2 linked regions of the Stieleria sp. JC731 genome follow. The protein of the gene in region 1 interacts with the protein of each later gene in a pairwise test. Links are inferred from orthologs where the notes say so. Each region holds a gene or a part of one and is shown in the gene's direction. Other genes may lie near its edges. The genes, in order: rplA and thrS.

Region 1 (6,456 bases):
TTCAAGATCTGCTTGAACAACTTCGTCACGAGGTGCTAGCCACAACGCGACTTCCGATGGCGATGGAGTACTTGCTTACCGAAGTGAGACACTCAGGACTGCTTGGCCCAGCAATGCACCAACTGTCGCATTACTTCACGCCCTTCCAAACGTTCCTGATTGACCAAAGCGAACTGGATACGGGGCGATTCATGATGCATACCGCATTCAAAATCATGCAATCAGAGGCAGAGTACCGCGTCGCTGATGCATCACCGGCAGGAATGTTTTTCTATCAATTTGAAGTGCTTTGCCGAAACCGACTGAGCTACGACTTGGGACTGACCGCGATGAGCGGTGACCCGATTTTCGATGACACCTGGAGCAGCTGGATTCTCAAACTGCGTGCAGAAATCGGATTGGTTGACTTCGCCGACCTTGTATTTCTGGCAAGCGAAAACTATCGCGCCAAACTGAAAGCCGCAGGCAAACGAGGCGAAGACAGCCCATCAGCTGACAACAAAGTCACCTGCTTGTTCGGCGACAAAGAAGGACGAATCGCATTTGCCAATCGCCGCAAAGACCCGCTGTATCTATTTAGTGCGTTGCAACGACACCTTGGATACCCAACCGTCCCCAAACCTCAACCGATCGACGAAACCAACGAGCTTATTCCACAGATGGCGCGTCGCATTGAACGCTTGGAAGCACGCATTCAATTGATGGAAGAGGAACGTCGCCAATCGCTGGACATCACGAAGTTCTACGAACAGAACAAACACCGAGTGAACTTTCCCGATTGATCAGCAGAACACCGTGTTTCTAAAGTACACCGTGTTTCTAAAGAACTGCCGACGGTGCAGCATAGGGATTGATGCACTGCGAATCATGACGTTGCCCATCAACGGCAAGTTCACGATGCTGATAATCAGGGTCCCACATTTCACACTCGGCACCCTTAGCGATCTTCTCGATTTGCGCCGCAAGCTTCACAGCATCTTCGTGGCGTTTCTTCACTGACAACCGTCCCAAAGGGCAATCGCGTCGCGAAATGGGGAACTCGTCGGTCCCCTTTTCTGTTCGCACAAATACATGGACGTAGTGCAGCTTGTGAAAACAGCCAGACGGCCGGATCGTCTTCACGGAAACACCGAGGATTGAATCTGCTGGGAAATCGTATCGGGCCCGGTCTCCTTCCATGACCAAACCGTCCGCTGTAATGCGAACCAAAGCGATGTCCGAAGCAGATTCCAACTTGGGCAGCACCACCGCCTGCATCGAATCACGACGAACATACTCGCACATCGGTACTTCACCGACCCAGCTGACATCGAAACTCGAGCCTGTCTCCTTAAACCGATTCAGAACTCGCCGACGAAGACGAGAATCCAGCCAAAGATTCATCGGCCACTCTGGGAAACGCGTTGCCCAGATGACCAAAGCGACGACGGTTGTCAGGACCGATAGCGACAGGACTGCCGCGAATGTTTTGACATCCAGTGAACCAAATACATTCACCGCAAGCACCAGCGGCAGCAACGAGCCGACAAATCCGATCGCGATCGGGACAAGCATCAGAAAGACATTGCTCGCCAAAGTGAAACCCAACGACAATGCACGCCCACGGACTTGCTTGATCGGCGAGATCTTACCCAGGTGAGATGTGTCAGTTGCGTGTTCCATCTTTGTCGATGATGATTCGCGGCAAACGATTTCGATTCCGCCGACCACGATATCACAGCGACATTAGTGATCCGCCACTGAAATCGCCGAACTTTATGCAAGAAGCCCGTCGCCGGTTGGGATTGAAAGGGCAAACCCAAGCATTGCATGCCGGTCACCCCGAAAAGCCGCAGCCCTCTAGGACTCCTGCATGGACATCAACACATTAGCCGAACACGTCTACAAACGCCTTGCCGAACGAGAGGAAAAGCTTGCGCTAGCGGAAAGCTGCACTGGCGGCTTGATCGCGGCCACGCTCGCGACGATCCCCGGCGTTTCGGCCTACTTGGCCGGATCGATGGTCGTTTACCAAGAAGCTTCCAAGCGTAGCTGGCTCGGCGTTGCCGAAGACACGCTGGCCGAGCATACCGCGGTCAGCGCTCCGGTTGCACACCAAATGGTTACCGGCGTGATGCAGCGAACACCGCATGCCGATATTGCCGCATCCATCACCGGACACTTAGGCCCTAACGCCCCCGAAGGTTTCGACGGGCTTGCCTACATCGGACTTTGCCGCCGAGGCGACGCCCCAAAAATCGTCCAGATCGAACTGGCAAAACCCAAGCGTGTTGCGCGACAACGCGAGGCAGCAATGCGGGTCCTGGAATTGCTGCTGGAGTTGTAATTTTCGATCACCTCGCCAGCATATCTGAACCGATCATCAAAGTTCGACAGGCTGTTTCGGGGTCCAAGCCGTCCTGACGTCTCCAAAAGCCCTTACGCAAAATGCAAAAAAAGGCAAATTGGCGTTGACGGTAAGGGAGTGTGGACGCATATTCTTCGCTCCCCGGCAGGCCAGCTGTTTGTGTTTGCTTGGGAAGTGGGAGAATTTGCCGCCGAGGCGTTTCCTCGGGCCCGGTGATTTTGCTAAAACCACCCGACCTTTTAACAAGGCTCGTGACCATATGGGTAAGAAATCAAAGCGGTATCGCGCCGCGCTCGCTAAACAACCATCCGCACTGTTGCCTCTTGACGAAGCCGTCAAGACGCTGAAGACGTATGACTCGACTAAGTTTGACCAAACTGTCGAAGTCCACATGCGTCTGGGTGTCGATCCTAACCAGGCCGATCAGATCGTCCGTGGTTCGCTGGTACTTCCGCACGGGATCGGCAAGCAACAACGCGTCGTCGTCTTTGCCAAAGGCGATGCAGCTAAAGCTGCTGAAGAGGCAGGTGCTGACGAAGTCGGCCAAGAAGACCTCGCCAAGAAGATCAAAGACGGCTGGACAGATTTTGATGTCTGTATCGCTGCTCCCGACATGATGGGGCTGGTCGGTCCACTCGGACGTGTCCTTGGTCCTCGTGGCTTGATGCCCAGCCCACGTGCTGGAACCGTCACCCCGGACGTCGCCAAGGTCGTCTCGGAGTACAAAGCGGGTAAAGTCGAATTCCGTAATGACAAGGGCGGTAACGTCCACGCAATGGTCGGCAAGATGAGCTTCGAAGATTCGAAGTTGGTCGACAACATCAATGCGTTCATAAAGTTTGTCGACAGCCTGAAGCCTCAGACCGTTAAAGGCACCTACCTCAAAGGTGTTGCGATCTGTGGAACAATGAGTCCCAGTGTGCGTGTGACTTGTTAGTCGATCTGTCTCCGCTTTCCTTGTATCCGTGAATCGATTCGATGAGTAAGTACGTCAAAGACCTCGTGACCCGCGACATCAAGCGGCGATTGGATGGCGTGGAAGACGCCGTCCTGGTCAGCTGCGTGGGGATGGACGCGAACACGACGAACGAACTACGCGGTGAGTTGGCCGAAAAGAACATCACGATGTTTGTCGTGAAAAAGGCTCTCGCCCGCCGCGCCGCCGAGGGAACCAACTTGGCCCCCGCCTTTGAAGGCGCTAGCGGCTCTATTGCCGTTTGCTTTGGCGGCGAAGACTTTGTCTCGCTGGTCAAAGAAGTTGTCCGCTTGGACAAAGACGAAACAAAGTACGCCAAGTTCGTCGCCGAAGGCGGCGTGATGGATGGCGAACGTTTGGATGCCGACGGCGTGAAAGCCGTTAGCAAATGGCCTAGCCGTGAAGAACAAATTGCGACCCTCGTCGGCCAAATCCTTGGCCCAGGAGCGACGTTGTCCGCCGCCATGCTGGGTCCTGGAAAGATGCTCAACAGCCAGCTGAAGAAAATCAGCGAAGGCGAAGGCGACGAGTAGTTCGCCAATACCGAACCCTAACGTTTACCTACAACCGATTATTCGTTTAACAAGGGAAACCTGTCATGAGTGAAGAAGGTGCAGCTGTTGCTGAATACAGCGACGATACCAAATCGATGGGCGATAAGATCGCCGAACTGACCCTGAAACAAGCCAAAGAACTGAGCGACTACCTGAAAGACGTTCACGGCATCGAGCCAGCTGCTGGCGGAGCTGTGATGGTCGCAGGCGGACCGGCTGGCGACGCTGCTGAAGCAGAAGTCGAAAAGACCGAGTTCGATGTCGTCCTGACCGGCTTCGGCGACAAAAAGCTGAACGTCGTCAAGGTCGTCAAGAACCTGACCGGCGCTTCGCTGATGGAAGCCAAAAAGATGGTCGAAGGCGTTCCTGCGACCCTCAAAGAAGCTGCTCCAAAGGAAGAAGCCGAAAAAATCAAAGCCGAGATCGAAGAGGCAGGTGGTTCAGTCGAACTCAAGTAGTTCGAACTACCACCCCGCTCGATCGCTCGAATTCCCGATCGGTTGTACACTCAAGAACCCTGTTTGGCATCGTTGCCAGACAGGGTTTTTGTTTGCGCGCTGGGAATGACGGAGCCAGACCGATCCGAATCGGTCGGATCCGAATCGGTCGGATCCGTCAGATCGGTCCAATGCGTCGGAAACACCCAACCAAACTAGACCGAAATCACACGCTCGACCTTCGGTTCGCCGTAGTCTGCACCTGCGGTGTACACCACCAAATTCTCACGCACTTTTGCAACACCGCAGCTATGGGTGTGCCCGCAGTACACGCGCACTTGAGCGTCTGGCCGCTCTTCGGCGAAGCTCCGCAGCACTTCACCAATGTGACCACACACAAAAAACGGCGCCCAATCATCATCTGTCGTCTGACCGTTGTACCAACAAGCCTCACGAAACGGGGGAACGTGGGTTGCGACGTGAACCACCTCCGCAGACGGTGGTATTGAGCGGAGCTTCGATTCCAAACGCGATGCGGAATCCCCACCAAGCTCACTTAGCTTTGCGCGCCAGTTCACCGGGTCAATCTTGTAGAAGTCTTCGATCAGCGCGAAGTCATTCAGCCTGACCGGCGAATTGTCATAATCACCCACCGTCGCATCGCCCCAGCCATCATCGCCGACGAGATAGCAATTGCGAGTTATCTCCAGCGGTGCGCTATCAGTCAAATAGACCAAACTCGGCTGGTTCCGAGTCATTGACGTTACCATCCGGCGCGTCGCAGCAACCGATGAACCATAGTAGTCGTGGTTGCCCAGAACAAAGTAAATCGGAAGGTTAAACTCTTCAGCGATCCGGCTGAGCTGAAAATACACGTCTTCAGCTTCGGAAAGGTCTCCAGTGATCAACAACCCTGACAGTTCGCTGCGCTGGTGCATCGCCACCCATCGATCCCAGGCAGCGAAATTTGCATGGTTAAGATGAATATCGGATGACCACGCCAACTGCACCGACGCCGCCGGACCGACAGCACTTTGGCCTCGCCCGGTAAACACTGTAGGTGGATTGGTCATAAGCAGTACGACTTGCTGCGAAGCTAAATTGCTTTTCGCGGAGGTGCGGCAGAACCGGGTTCCGACCGCAAGACGGCAGGAGCCCCTTGGAAACCAAAGTTATAAGAAGAAGTGCTATCGAGCGGCAAGCGAGCCGAAACGGACAGCGGACGGTTTCCAATTGAACCGCAAGCACAGGCTTCGCGGTTGATATCTGGCGGAGCGAGAATCGCTCCGCCAGGAAAGTTGAAAATGCTTATCTAGCAGCAGCGGCGATTACTTGGCAGCAGCGGCGAGCGCGTCTGCCTTATCGGTTGCTTCCCAGGTGAAGGTATCGCCTTCGCGGCCAAAGTGACCACCCGAAGTCGTTGCCTTGAACACTGGTCGGCGAAGCTTCAGGTGCTCGATGATGCCAGCTGGCGAAAGCGGGAAGTGCTCACGCACCAATTCGCAGAGTTTTTCGTCCGCAACAGTCCCGGTGCCTTCGGTATCAACGTGAACACTGACGGGGTCGCTGACGCCAATTGCGTAGGCCAACTGAACTTCGCAGCGTTCGGCAAGTCCGGCTGCAACGATGTTCTTGGCAACGTATCGAGCCATGTAAGCAGCACTGCGGTCAACCTTTGTTGGATCCTTGCCGCTGAACGCACCACCGCCGTGGCGGCCCCAACCGCCGTAGGTGTCGACGATAATTTTTCGTCCGGTCAGGCCGCAGTCACCATGAGGCCCGCCGACCACAAACTTCCCGGTGGGGTTGATGTGGTACTTGATGTCGCCTTTGTCCAGCTCGGCAGGCAACGAAGGCTTGATGACTTCGTCGATGATGAATTTTTGGATGTCTTCGTTGCTAACATCGGGATCGTGCTGAGCACTGACCACAACGGTATCAATTCGGACAGGCTTGTTGCCGACGTATTCGACAGTGACCTGGCTTTTGTTATCCGGACGCAACCAAGAGACTTCTTTGTTGAAGCGAGCTTCGGTGATGCGGTTGATGATGCGGTGCGATAGCGCGATCGGCAACGGCATCAACTCAGGGGTGTCTTTACATGCGTAACCGAACATCAACCCTTGGTCGCCAGCGCCGATG
Region 2 (6,498 bases), on another replicon or contig:
CGAGAGCGTGACAATCCGCAGATTGGTATCCTGCTTCTCTGTTGCGTTATCGCTTTCTTGATTCTTCGCCGAGCGATTCGCCTGAGGTGTGGGGGCCGGCTGAGGTGCTGAAGTTGTTGGTCGCGATGCGGGTTGATTTGGGGTGGGCTGGTTTGACGCGATCGTTGCTTCAGCGGTGGGTTGAACCGTCATGATCACGCGGTCGGCAACTGCAATATCGCGAGTCCGATTCAAGTTCGAGATCCCGATCTGGATGAAGGGTTGTTGACCGACAACGTCTGGCAAAGCGGTCACTTCATAGCGAAGCCGTTTCGGCTGGGCGGCCGACCAAGCGTTCCCAAGACTTGGTCGTGCGATCTCATAGGTCGTCGTCTTTCCATTTGAATCTTTGAACCCAATGGCAACTAGAAAATCGGACGGCCCTTTGCCTTCGCCACCGACATGCAGACCGATCCTGAAAACGTCACCGGCTTTGACTCGATAGTTGCTCGGGTCACTCGTCAAAATGACTTCGCTTTTCTTACCTGCGAATGCATGGGTTGGCCCGTCTATCTCGCGGGCTGTCGATGTTTTTAACCAGCCTCCCGAATCACCAACCAGCTGCAGTGACCAGCCAGGAATCTTTTTGTCTGAATTGGGCTTTCCGGATTCGAAGGACCCGTTGCCGTTCTTCTCGTTCAACAAGTAGCGAACTTTGTTTCCACCCAGGTTTTTGGTTTCTGACGAACTGATTTGGCGAAGGGAAAGTGCGGCGAAAGGCGTTGAAGGTTTGGGTTGGCTTGAACGATTGTTGTTTTTTGCAGCCGCATTCGATGGGGCTTTCTTCGCTGTGGAATTGTTCGCGGTGGCGGAACTCGATTTCGGCTTGGTTGTGCCCTTGGCAGGTGTGGATTGCGATTCAGGCTTTGAAATTGATGTGTAATCGCTACTTGAGTTCGGCCCTGCGGGGGTTGCGTTTGAATTTGGATCACCGCCAGTGACGACCGTATTGTTTTGTTGTCGTGCGATTGCACTTGAGGCACTTAAGTAAACCACCAGAGGAATCACGGCCAATAACAAGACGGCAACTACAGCGACTGCGATCAGGACAACTTTCGAAGTGGAGACGGAAGACGCTGTAGGTTTGGGTTTTGTAGCTGCCGCGGTGGCGGTGCCTGGTGGAGATGCAAACGGTGCGGCGGCGCTACCAAATGCGGCTGGTTCGCTCGCACTGGGAGATTGAACGGTGGGGGTCTGCGCTGGGGGAAGGTTTTCCGGAAGTGATTCGAAAGGGTTCGGCGTCGACTCCGCGAATGTATCTTGGCTGGGTTGTTTTTTATTTACAGCGAGGTCCAAGCCTGCTTGCAATTGGCTAATCGCTTGAGCGACTTCTGACTTCGACTCACACTCTTTTTCGACTTCGACCAAACAGGTCTCAAGATCTTTCGCGGTGTCGTAGCGATCACGCGGTTCCTTGGCCATTAGCTTTTCGATCAGATCGGCTAACGGTTGCGGTATCTTGTCATTGCGTTCGCGAACGGGGACCGGCTGGTGAGCAAGGATCGCGATCAATTGTTCGGCGACAGTTTTGCTTTTCAACGGCAGCTTGCCTGTAGCCAGCTCGTAGAGGACTACGCCGGTGGAGTACAAGTCGCTACGGTCATCAAGCGGTTCGCTGCGAGCCTGTTCGGGAGATAGGTAGCCAGGGGTTCCGACGACCGCGCCGCGGCCTGACAGTTGGTCAACTGGTGTTTGCGCGAGCGCCAGACCGAAGTCCAGAATCTTGATCCGGTTGGTCTGTGCATCCAACCAAATGTTTGCGGGTTTGATGTCCCGGTGAACAATTCCACGTTCATGGGCAGCGGCAAGGCCACGTGCCATGTCGCGTGCGAAGCCAATGATCGTGTGGAAGTCGGGCTCGCCATGCTGTTCACGATAGTCTTCTAGGGTCGAACCCTGGAGCAGTTCCATCGCCATGAATGGAGTGCCTTTGTGTTCGCCGACTTCAAAAATCGTTGCCACGTTATCGTGGTGAACGGCTGCCATCGTCCGTGCTTCGCTGATGAACCGCTTGCGGCTTCCTGGCGTCGCCGCGATTTTCTGGTTCATTGTCTTTAACGCGACTTGCCGCTTTAGCTTGCTGTCTTCGGCAAGGAAGACGTAGCCCATACCGCCTTTTCCCAATTCGCGTATCACGCGGTAATGCCCTAGTGTTCCCAGATCGTCGGCTCCGTTTTTGGGCGGATCAAGGAAGTCGTGCTTGGTAGCGGAACCAGACATTTTGAAATGCGGAATTGGCCAGTCGTGTTTGCATTAAACGAGTGAAAACGCGACCGGATGGACTAGATGAAAAGCAGCGTGCGTCCGAAAACGCGATGGTGTCGGATTGTTTTGGAGGTGTCTTTCCGAACCTGCCACCAGTATATCAGCTCTGAAAAGTACTGCGGATTGCCGCCAATGTACGCGGTCCGTCAAGAATGATGCTAGGAATTGCGAAGTTTAGTCGTGAAAACGTCGAAGGCTTCATTGTTAGCTGAGCCGCAGCCGGAGACAGGAAATAGGTCCGGCACTGCGTCTTAGGCGAGCGATTGGTGTGCAGGCCGCTATTCCCGGTGAAACAGGGATTGACGCCCAATCGCCCTGAGCATCATTCTTTCGCTTCCGGCCGACCTCTTTCGTTTGGAGGGGCCGTCACCCATTCCCACTAATGGATTTTAGCTGATCATGAGCCAATCAACCCCTGGCCCTGCATCTTCTGGCGCTAGCGACGCCACCCCACTGCCCTCTGTAACTGTGCGATTGCCTGATGGGGTGACGCAGCAACACCCGGGGCATACCACTTCGATGGATATCGCGTCGGGTATCAGCGAAGGTTTGGCACGAGCGGTCGTCGCCGCCGAAGTCAACGGAAAAGTGATCGACGCAGATCGTCCACTGGGTGAGATCGCACCCGAGGTAACAAGTTCGGACGAAAACGATCTGGCTCTTCGTTTGCTAACCAACCGAGACAGTGAGGCGTTGGATGTCCTACGTCACTCGGCAGCCCACGTGATGGCTCGCGCGGTCATGCGATTGTATGACGGCGTGTCATTGGCGTTCGGTCCGACCACCGAGGGCGGTTTCTATTATGACTTTGATTTGGACATTCCGATTCGCGAGGAAGACTTTCCGAAGATCGAAGCGGAGATGAAAAAGATCATCAAGGACAAAGAACCCTTTGAACGGTTCGTTCTCGATCGATCCGAAGCACGCAAGCTGTGCGATGACCTCGACCAAGACCTGAAGGTCGAGCATATCGATACCGGCCTGGCGGAACATGCGACCGTTAGCTTTTATCGCCAAGGTGAATTCGTTGACCTCTGTCGAGGTCCGCACATTCCCGACGCCGGAAAGATCAAAGCGATCAAGCTGATGAGCGTTGCCGGTTCCCACTGGAAAGGTGACGTTAGCAATCGACCACTTCAGCGACTCTACGGCACCGCGTTCTTCGACAAGAAAGAGCTGAAGCAGTACCTGCATCAATTGGAAGAAGCTAAGCGGCGTGACCACCGCGTTTTGGGCAAGCAACATGGCCTCTTTGCGATCAATCCCGACGAAGTAGGGCAAGGGCTTTGTCTTTGGTTGCCAAAGGGGGCTCGTGTGCGAGTCACCTTGGAAGACTTCTTGCGGAAAGAACTTCTGCAACGAGGTTATGATCCCGTCTACAGTCCACATATCGGACGGGTAGAGCTTTACGAAACCAGCGGTCACTTTCCTTACTATCGCGACAGCCAGTTTTCACCGCTGTTCGGAAGTGAAGTCGGTGGCTTGTTGGATGCCTGGAGCACTCGCCTAGAAGATGGCACGATCGATAAAGATGGCGAAGACAAGTTGATGTCCGCTGTCGAAGTGTTGGGAGTTGAACTGCCAAACTATAAGCTGTCGATGAGTGTTGAAGATAAACGCCGTGTGCTGCACGATTGGCAAATGGCAAACGAACGGTACTTGCTCAAGCCGATGAATTGCCCGCACCACTGCCATATCTTTAAGGCGCAGGCGCGATCTTATCGTCAATTGCCGTTGCGGCTATTTGAATTCGGTACGGTCTATCGACACGAGCAGACCGGTGAGCTGAACGGCATGTTGCGAGTCCGCGGTTTGACCCAAGACGACGCGCACATCTTCTGCACCTCCGATCAGGTGGAAGCGGAGTTCCGAGCGACGATCGAACTGACGAAGTTTGTGCTTCAGTCGGTCGGCTTGGATGATTACCGCGTCCAGTTGTCGCTTCGCGATCCCGACAGCAGCAAGTACGTCGGAAGCGAAGAGCAATGGGATGAAGCCGAAGGTGCGTTGCGTGGCGTGCTCGAGCAAAGCGGCATGAACTTCAACGAAGAACCCGGCGAGGCTGCGTTCTACGGTCCGAAGGCGGACTTCATGGTCCGTGATTGCATCGGTCGATCTTGGCAATTGGGAACTGTGCAGTTGGATTACAACTTGCCCGAGCGTTTTAAGCTCGAATACAACGGCAAGGACAATCAGCCGCACCGCCCAGTGATGATTCACCGTGCACCGTTCGGCTCGTTGGAGCGATTCACCGGGATGTTGATTGAGCACTTTGCGGGTGCGTTCCCGATGTGGCTATCGCCCGAACAGGTGCGAGTGCTGCCGCTAAGCGACAAGTCGTTGGAATACGCAGTTGCGGTTGCCAAACAGTTGGATGAAGCAGGCTTGAAAGTCACTGTCGATTCGTCCGGCGGTAAGGTGCAAGCAAAGATCCGAAATGCTCAATTGGATCTCGTCAACTACATGGCAGTCGTTGGGCCGAAGGAAGCCGAGACCGGTCAAATCGCATTGCGTGACCGTATCGATGGCGACTTGGGATCGATGCCGATTGCCCAAGTGGTTGCAAGACTGACCGACGAAGTCAAGAATCGTACGGTACGTCAGGCGGTGAAGGCCGAGTAGGAAGTCAACATAGCCTACAAGCTGCTGAAGCCATTTGAATTCGGCACAGTTAGGCGGCTGAGATCGTGCCAGCTGGCAGATTTTGACCGATATAAGAAACAACAGACGGCAGCGAGATTGATTCGCTGCCGTCTGTTTTTGTTTTGTTTTGTCAGTATTCCTACAGGCTGTCTAGCTATAGTCCTGAACGCAGAGTTGGCTGATTGATAGGTCTGAACCTATCGCAAGCTTACTGAGCCGATTCAGTCAATTCGCTCTCGCTGTTCGGTCGAATCGCTTCGAAGTAGGTACGCACGGTTTCTCGCACACCCATCGGTAACGGTTCGTTATCGAGTACCGCTTCGGCTTGGCGTCGAAATTCGTCGTACTTTCCTTTGTAGGCACGAGCGGCATTTTGCTCGCCTTCGGGAGCTTGCATCAGTTCAGTTTCGCTGGGGCCTTCACCTTGAACTCCGGTAAGGTGTTCTTCGTTGCGATTGCTGTCCAGTTTGGTCGCGTTGTCGCCGGTCGGTTGTCCGCTGGACGCCATGCCGGCTTTCAAGCTTGGTGAGTTTGATTTGCGGGCGATATTGCTTTGGCAACTGCCTCGGCACTGACCTTTACACTGGGATAGGCGATTGAGCTGGCACGACATGCATTGGCCAAGTTTTTTGCATTGCCCTGCCTTCTTACATTCACCTGCGAGTTTGGAGAGGCATTTTTTGCACTCGGTCAGGTTTTTGTTGTCCAGGCCTTCGGCAAGTTCTTTGATCGAGTCGCTTAGCTGCCCCATTTGTCCCGGGCTCAGTTTGGCAACCATCTTCTTAAGATTGTCTGCGACGGCTCGGCGTTGTTTGTCGCTGATATTGGCTGGGTCTGCCGTTTTCAGTTCTTCGCTCGCCTTTTCGTAATCTTCTGATTCGAGTGCTTTTGCCGCATTTTGAAGTTCGTCAGACGGATCGATGGCCTGTGCCAAAGCACTCATCATTTCGCTGGTCATTTCAACCTTGAGAGCTTCGCGAGCTTCCGCGAGTGCTTGCTCCATTTCCGAAAGCGTTGCCATCAGGTCGCTTTCCTCATAGGTCTGCTCATCCATCTCGTCGACCTTTTCTTTCAGCTCTTCGAGCAGCTTTTCGATCTCCGGATTCTCAGTCTCTTTGGCGAGCTCTTCGAGTTCCGGAATCATCGTTTGTTTGAGGTCGTTGGATTGCTCGCTTGCGAGTGCGAGTACTGGCTTGGCAACCGCAGTAGGGGCAAGGCTGCTGGTGATCAGTAGAACGCAAACGGTTGCACCGGCGAGTCCAAGGGCCCATCGAATGGAGGGGTTCCAGGGACGCAGTTGCACGCAGGAGGCGGCATTGAGCTTTTCGAGGTGCTGGTGAGCTTCTTCGAGCTGCAGTCGTTTGGCGGCGTCTTGTTTGGCCGAACCCTTGCTACGTGAAAATTCGAGACTGGTGACGGAGCGATCTTTCAAGTCGAATTTTTCGTCGATCAATTTCGCGGCCGCTTCATCGGAGCGGCTTTGGATCCCACCAAGGATCATTCCGACCAGCCCAGAAGTGGCGAAAACGAGAAGCGGGATGTTGAAATCTG

The links.
Region 2: the proteins of rplA (region 1) and thrS interact in binary tests that used the Escherichia coli proteins (3 or more experiments, as listed by UniProt). The link is inferred for Stieleria sp. JC731 from one-to-one orthologs.

What each region holds. Positions count from the first base shown.
Region 1 is NZ_JAJKFQ010000029.1:448,715-455,170, forward strand. What follows is about bases 1,501-4,445. They hold rplA (50S ribosomal protein L1), read left to right. Parts: upstream 1,501-2,606; coding sequence 2,607-3,284; downstream 3,285-4,445. Other genes in these bases: LOC67_RS26420 (hypothetical protein), read right to left, coding at 1,501-1,662; LOC67_RS26425 (CinA family protein), read left to right, coding at 1,853-2,326; rplJ (50S ribosomal protein L10), read left to right, coding at 3,326-3,856; rplL (50S ribosomal protein L7/L12), read left to right, coding at 3,922-4,335. Outside these bases: hypothetical protein, read left to right, coding at 1-782; more of hypothetical protein, read right to left, coding at 820-1,500; metallophosphoesterase family protein, read right to left, coding at 4,530-5,387; metK (methionine adenosyltransferase), read right to left, coding at 5,643-6,456. UniProt on the Escherichia coli protein: One of the primary rRNA binding proteins, it binds very close to the 3'-end of the 23S rRNA. Forms part of the L1 stalk. It is often not seen in high-resolution crystal structures, but can be seen in cryo_EM and 3D reconstruction models.
Region 2 is NZ_JAJKFQ010000005.1:46,024-52,521, forward strand. The notes cover bases 2,328-5,314. They hold thrS (threonine--tRNA ligase), read left to right. Parts: upstream 2,328-2,703; coding sequence 2,704-4,926; downstream 4,927-5,314. Other genes in these bases: LOC67_RS11485 (hypothetical protein), read right to left, coding at 5,156-5,314. Also shown: serine/threonine protein kinase, read right to left, coding at 1-2,259; more of hypothetical protein, read right to left, coding at 5,315-6,498. UniProt on the Escherichia coli protein: Catalyzes the attachment of threonine to tRNA(Thr) in a two-step reaction: L-threonine is first activated by ATP to form Thr-AMP and then transferred to the acceptor end of tRNA(Thr). The rate-limiting step is amino acid activation in the presence of tRNA.